3 regions of the Lentzea sp. NPDC006480 genome follow, and region 2 is predicted to be linked to each of the others. Evidence: riboswitches for the same ligand, from Rfam matches in the RefSeq annotation. Region 2 holds a riboswitch; each other region holds the start of a gene.

Region 1 (2,259 bases), on a different contig from region 2:
GCCAACCTGCCCTACAACGTCGCCGTCCCGGTCGTCCTGCACCTGCTGCACGAGCTGCCGAGCCTCAAAAAGGGCCTCGTCATGGTCCAGGCCGAGGTCGCGGACCGGATGGCCGCGGAGCCCGGCAGCAAGATCTACGGCGTCCCCAGCGTGAAGATCGCCTGGTACGGCAAAGCCAAGAAAGCCGGCCCGGTCGGCAGGAACGTCTTCTGGCCCGCTCCCAACGTGGACTCGGGCCTGGTCTCGTTCCACCGCCACGAAAATCCGCTGTCCACAGTGGACCGCAAGAGGCTCTTCGGGATCGTCGACGCGGCCTTCGCGCAACGCCGCAAAACCCTCCGCGCCGCCCTCAAGGGGTGGGCGGCCACGAACGACGTCAACGTCGACGAGCTGCTCGAAAAGGCCGGCATCGACCCGCAGGCCAGGGGCGAGCAGCTGAGCGTGATCGACTTCATCCGGATCGCGGAGGTCTAGGCCGGGGATCCTTCGGCCAACAGTGTGATCTGTCGAACGAATCGGATTCTGGCTTGCGCAACCGAACGTCCGTCCGGTTGACTGCTAGATGCCATCCGGAGCGACTGAGAGACCTGGCTCTACGACGTCGCAGCAACCACCCGCTGGATGCGGGCAGGTGCTAACGCCAGGACCGATGGAGGATCACATGGGTACCACGCGAATGCTGACGCGCCGGCGAGTCGTCGACCAGTGCCGCCGCACCGCTTCTGCATGTCGTCGCCACCTCGTCTAAGGCGCCTTTTCAAAGTCCTTTGACGCGCACTCAGCCGAAGAGTGGCGCACACACCTGAGCAGAAACTCCGATCGCGCACAGCCCCAGAGGCGTGTGTGCCGTCGCGTGCAGCCGTGGAGCAGAAGTGATCACTGTCGAAAACCTCACCAAGTCCTTCCAGGGTGTCAACGCCCTCAACGGCGTGACCCTCGACGTCGAGGCGGGCACCGTGCTCGGCGTGGTCGGCCCGAGCGGGGCCGGCAAGTCGACGCTCGCCCGCTGCGTCGCGCTGCTGGAGCGCCCCGACTCGGGTGCGATCCGCGTCGACGGCACGGACATCACCGCGCTGGACGGGTCGGCTCTGCGGGCCGCCCGCAGGCAGATCGGCGTTGTGCCGCAAGGGGATTCGCTGCTCCGGCAGCGCACCGCCGCCGGCAACATCGCCCTGCCGCTCGAGTCCGCCGGCGTCCCCGGACCGCAGCGCCGCACCCGTGTGGGCGAGCTGCTCGACCTCGTCGGCCTGACCGACAAGGCCGCCTCCTACCCCGACCAGCTGTCCGGCGGGCAGCGCCAGCGCATCGCCGTGGCGCGCGCACTCGCCGCGAACCCGTCAGTTCTCCTCGCCGACGAGCCCACGTCAGCGTTGGACCCGGAGACCACCGGTTCCGTGCTGACCGTGCTCGACCGTGCGCGCGCTGAGCTGGGTGTGACCGTTCTCGTCGTCACGCACGACATGGGCGTGGTCCGGAAGATCTGCGATGACGTCGCCGTGCTGGAGCAGGGCCGCGTCGTCGAGCACGGCAAGGTGCTCGACCTGGTCAACGACGCCGGCAGCCGCACGAGCTCCGCGTTGCTGCCCGCCGTCGACCTGAACCCGATCAACGAGAGCGCCTACGACCGCGTGGCGGACGTCGTGCTCGTCGGGTTCGCCGCGGTCGGCGCCCTGCTGCCCGAGGCGGCGCACCGGTTCGGCGTCGAGTTGAACATCGTCGGTGGCGGCCTGACGCGCCTGGGCGAGACCCCGGTCGCGCGGTTCCGCCTCGGCCTGAACGGCGAGCGGTCCGACTCCGCGCTGGAGTGGATCGGCGAGGCCGGCGGCGCTGTGCAGAGGTCCCTGAAGGGGCCGCAGGGAGTAGCTGCGTGAGGTCTGCAACACCCTGGCCCGACGTGGTGAGCTACCTCGTCGAGGCCACCGGGGAGACGCTGTACATGGTCGGCGTCTCCACCGTGATCGCCACCGCTTTCGGAGTTCCCGTCGGGGTTTGGCTGCAGCTCACCGCCAAGGGCGGGCTGCGGCCGAACCCGGCGCTGCACCGCGTTCTCGGCTTCGTCACCGACCTGGGCCGCTCGATGCCGTTCATCGTGCTGCTCGTGGCGCTCACGTCGGTCACCCGCCTGATCGTCGGCGGATCCATCGGCAGCACGGCGGTCATCGTGCCGCTGGCCGTGGGTGCGATCCCGTTCGTCGGGCGGCTCGTGCAGAACATCCTGTCCGAGGTGCACGTGACCGTGGTCGAGGCCGCGGTCACGAC
Region 2 (2,259 bases):
AGCGCCTTGATGACGGCCTCGGCCGACGGCGGCACCGTCGCGCGCGGGCCGATCGTGTCGCCGAGTGCGTCGAGGGTCTTCAGACCGTCGCCGGTGATCAGCAGCACGGTCTCGGCGTCCGGGTCGAGCTGGCCCGCCTCGATCAGCTTCTTCGCCGTCGCCACGGTCACGCCGCCGGCGGTCTCGGCGAAGATGCCCTCGGTGCGGGCGAGGAGCTTGATGCCCTCGACGACCTCTTCGTCGGTCACGTCCTCGATGGCGCCGTTGGTGCGGCGCACCGCGTCGAGCACGTACGGGCCGTCGGCCGGGGCGCCGATCGCCAGCGAGCGGGCGATCGTGTCCGGGCGGACCGGGCGGATGACGTCGTGGCCTTCCTTGTACGCGGCGGACACAGGCGAGCAGCCGGTGGCCTGGGCGCCGAACACGCGGTACGGGGTGGCTTCGACCAGGTCGAGCTGGCCGAGCTCGCGGAAGGCCTTGTCGACCTTGGTGAGCTGTGAGCCTGAGGCGATGGGCACGACGATCTGGTCGGGCAGGCGCCAGCCGAGCTGTTCGGCGACCTCGTAGCCGAGGGTCTTCGAGCCCTCCGCGTAGTACGGGCGGACGTTGACGTTCACGAACGCCCAGTCCTCGTGCTCCGCGGCGAGTTCCTGGGCCAGGCGGTTCACGTCGTCGTAGTTGCCGTCGACGGCGATCAGGGCGCCCTCGTAGACGGCGCTCATCAGGATCTTGGCACGCTCGAGATTGGAGGGCACGAGAACCACGGACTGCCAGCCCGCGCGGGCGGCGGCCGCGGCGACGGCGTTCGCCAGGTTGCCGGTCGACGGGCAGGCCAGGACCTTGAAGCCGAGCTCGCGGGCGGCGGCGAGTGCCACGCCGACCACGCGGTCCTTGAAGGAGTGGGTGGGGTTGCCGGTGTCGTCCTTCACCCAGACCTTGCGGACGCCCAGGGCCTTGGCGAGGTTGTGGGCCTCGACCAGGCGGGTGCCGCCGGGGTCGGTGTTCGGGTGCTGTTCCACAGTGGACGGAACGGGGAGAAGGCCGCGGTAGCGCCAGATCGACCTGGGGCCGGCTTCGATGTCCTCGCGCCGGATCTTGCCGAAGTCGTAGGCCACTTCCAGCGGCCCGAAACACTCCAGACAGGCGTACTCAGGAGCGAGAGGGGTTTCATTCCCGCATTCCCGGCACAGCAGTGCGCGGGCGGGGCCGAGGTCGAACTTGGTGCCCGTGGGCACGGAGACAGCAGTCATCGCGAGGTATCTCCTCATCTTTCCCGCGAAATCGAACGGGTCGGAATTGGCACCGTGATCGTCTGCGCGTGCACTGGTGCACTGCGCTGACGCCGGTTGCCGGGGCTTCTTCGGGCCGGTCCCTCTGCCCCTCTGGATGAGCGGTGTTCAGTTGTGGCTCCCAAGCTACGGCACCAGTCCGTTGCTCAGCCACAGACGTCCACGATCCGGGACGTGGGAGGATGCGGAGCGTGAGCGCACCGGAGTCACTGCACCTCGTCGTCGGCGAGGAGGAGCTGCTGGTCGAACGTGCTGTTCGGGCGGCTCTCGAGGCCGCACGCACGGTCGATCCGACCGCCGATCTGACCCGTGTGCAGGTGACTGATCTCACGCCTCCGGAGCTGGCTGAGCTGGTCAGCCCGTCGCTGTTCGCGGAGGGGCGCGTGATCGTCCTGCAGAACGCGCAGGACATCGGCAAGGAGGTCGCCGACACGGTGCTCTCCTACATCAAGGCGCCCGCGGACGGGGTCACGCTCGTCGTCCTGCACACGGGCGGTGGTCGTAGCAAGGCGGCCAAGGACCTGCCAGGACAGCTGAAGAAGGCCGGTGCCGCGGTCACCGAGTGCGCCAAGATCACCAAGCCCGCTGAGCGGGAGTCGTTCGTGCGCAACGAGGTGCGGCAGGCGGGCGGCAAGATCGACGCCGAGGCCGTCGCCACGCTCATCGACGCCGTGGGCACGAACCTGCGCGAGCTCGCGGCGGCGGCGTCCCAGCTCGTCTCCGACACCGACGGCAAGGTGACGGTCGACGAGATCCGCCGCTACCACCAGGGCAAGGCCGAAGTGACCGGGTTCGCGGTCGCCGAGAAGGCCGTGACCGGTGACCGGGCGGGCGCGATGGAGGCGTTGCGCTGGGCCATGCAACTCGGTGTGCCGCACGTGCTGGTCGCGGACGCGCTGGCCGACGCGGTGCGCACGGTCGCGCGCGTGTCCGCGGTGGGCCGGGCCGACCCGTTCAGCCTGGCCGGCCC
Region 3 (2,259 bases), on a different contig from region 2:
CGCTCGGGCACCGCGGACCAGGCCACGCCGAGGCGGTCGCCGTGGTCGGTCACCTTGGCCGTCGCACCACCGCCCACCAGGTACGGCTGGGCCTGCTGCAGCCAGTCCGAACGGCCGACGAGCACACCGGCACCGAACGGCGCGTAGATCTTGTGGCCGGAGAACGCGATGTAGTCGACGCCCAGCTCACGCACGTCGATCGGGCGGTGCGGGGCGAGCTGCGCGGCGTCGAGCGCGATCCGCGCGCCGTGCCTGCGGGCGACCTTCGCGAGCTCCGCGACCGGCCACAGCTCCCCCGTGACGTTGGACGCCCCGGTGACGATCACGAGCCGTGGGCCGACCGGGGCGGCGGCCAACGCCCGGTCCAGCGCGACCACAGCAGCGCCGGACGAAGATGGGGCGGGGATGCGCTGAACGTTCGGGCCGCGCCACGGCAGCAGAGCAGCGTGGTGCTCGCTGTCGAACAGCACGACCGCGGTGTTGCGAGGAACGCTGCGCGCCAACAGGTTCAGCGAATCGGTGGTGTTGCGGGTGAAGACGACGGCGTCGGACGAGCGGGCGCCGACGAACTTGCGGATGCGATCCCGCGCCTGCTCGTAGACGCGCGTGGAGACCTGGGAGGCGAACCCGGCACCGCGGTGCACGCTGGCGTACCAGGGCAGCAGCTCGTCGACGGCGTCGCGCACCTCCTGCAGACAGGGGGCCGATGCCGCGTGATCGAGGTTCGCATACGTCACGCGCTCTCCGGTGACGAGCGGAACGCGCAGGTCAGAGCCGACGACAGCCGGAACCGTGGTGACCGTGCCAGGGGTGATCGCGAGCGTCATCGAGCTGCCTCCGAGGCCAGGGGCCCCGTGTCGCGAAGGCCCGCGCTTGACCGGCGCCCCACGCGCCGGACCAGGTCCTCACCAAGGGCACCCCACCGCGGTTGGAGGGTTGCCGGCCAGCAAGCTTGGGCTTGACGCTGGCTCTCATGACCTGCCGATGACGTTAGCGGAGCCTCTCGGCGCTCGTCGACACCCGATCACATGGTGAGAAGCCTCGGAAACCGAGCTAGTCGCCGGTCTCGCCCTTCCACCGTGCGTAGCGACCAGCCCGGTCCACGGCACGTATGCGCCGCTCAGCGGCGTCGCGCGCTTCTTCGGTGGTCACGATGAGCAACTGGTCGTCGACCTGCAGCCGGGTCGTCGGCTGTGGCGTGAAACTCTTTCCGGACCGCACCACGAGGCTCACCGTGGCGCCGCTCGGCAGCCGCAGCTCGGTCATGTAGACGCCGTGCAGCTTCGACCCGCGCTGGATGTGCACCTGCAGCAGCTCGGCGCCCAGCTCGTCCAGCGGCGAGGAGTCGACCTGCACCTCCTGCGCCTCGTGCAGGTTCACCAGCCCGAGCCGGCGCGCGAGGAACGGCAGCGTCGTCCCCTGCACCACCGTGAGCACGATGACCAGCACGAACACCGCGTCGACCAGATTCCGCGCACCCTCGACCCCCTGAATCAACGGGATCAGCGCGAACACGATCGGCACCGCACCACGCAGCCCCGACCAGGAGAGGAACGCCTGCTCCCGCCACGGCACCTTGAACGGCAGCGACGCCAGCAGCACCGACAACGGCCGGGCCACGAAAGTCAGCACCACCCCGGCGATCAGCGCGGGCACCAGTGCGTCGAGCAGTCGTGACGGCGAGGCGTACAGGCCGAGCAAGACGAAGAGCCCGATCTGGGCGAGCCATCCCAGCCCCTCCGCGAACGAGAGGGTGTCGGCGCGGTGCGGCAGGCGGGCGTTGCCGAGCGCCAGAGCGGCGACGTAGGTGGCGAGGAAACCGGACGCGTGCACCAGATCGCCCGCGGTGTAAGCGATCACGCACACCGCGACGGTGGCGAGCGGGTAGAGACCGGTCGAGGGCAGAGCCGCACGTCTCAGCGCCGCCGCACCGAAAACACCGAGCAGCACGCCGATGAGCGCGCCCGCGGCGAGTTCGTAGAGCACCAGCAACGGAGCGGTCCACGAGATCCGGTCCGACGACGCCAGCAGCACCACGGCGATGTAGACCGGCGCGTCGTTGAGGCCTGATTCGAGTTCCAGCGCGCCCGTGAGCCGCGCCCCCACACCTAACGACCGCAGCACGCTGAACACGGCCGCCGCGTCCGTGGACGACAGCACCGCGCCCCACAGCAACGCCATCCGCCAGTCGAGGCCGAGCAGGAAGTGCAACGCCGTGCCGGTGACCGCGACGCTCACCGCAACGGCCACAGTGGACAG

What was found. Region 2 has a riboswitch for S-adenosylmethionine ahead of thrC (threonine synthase). Riboswitches for the same ligand answer to the same signal wherever they lie in the genome.
Region 1: linked by a shared signal. The riboswitch ahead of ABZX92_RS42005 (methionine ABC transporter ATP-binding protein) and the one ahead of thrC (threonine synthase) in region 2 are both predicted to bind S-adenosylmethionine.
Region 3: linked by a shared signal. The riboswitch ahead of ABZX92_RS31320 (aminotransferase class V-fold PLP-dependent enzyme) and the one ahead of thrC (threonine synthase) in region 2 are both predicted to bind S-adenosylmethionine.

The regions. Positions count from the first base shown of each region.
Region 1 covers NZ_JBEXPJ010000217.1:7,304-9,562, forward strand. Annotated here, with positions in the region: gene rsmA (16S rRNA (adenine(1518)-N(6)/adenine(1519)-N(6))-dimethyltransferase RsmA) at 1-474, shown strand, start outside; SAM riboswitch class I at 563-656, shown strand; gene ABZX92_RS42005 (methionine ABC transporter ATP-binding protein) at 873-1,871, shown strand; gene ABZX92_RS42010 (methionine ABC transporter permease) at 1,868-2,259, shown strand, end outside.
Region 2 covers NZ_JBEXPJ010000017.1:81,391-83,649, forward strand. Annotated here, with positions in the region: gene thrC (threonine synthase) at 1-1,250, opposite strand, end outside; SAM riboswitch class I at 1,262-1,393, opposite strand; gene holA (DNA polymerase III subunit delta) at 1,472-2,259, shown strand, end outside.
Region 3 covers NZ_JBEXPJ010000104.1:12,216-14,474, reverse strand. Annotated here, with positions in the region: gene ABZX92_RS31320 (aminotransferase class V-fold PLP-dependent enzyme) at 1-827, opposite strand, end outside; SAM riboswitch class IV at 865-979, opposite strand; gene ABZX92_RS31315 (potassium/proton antiporter) at 1,054-2,259, opposite strand, start outside.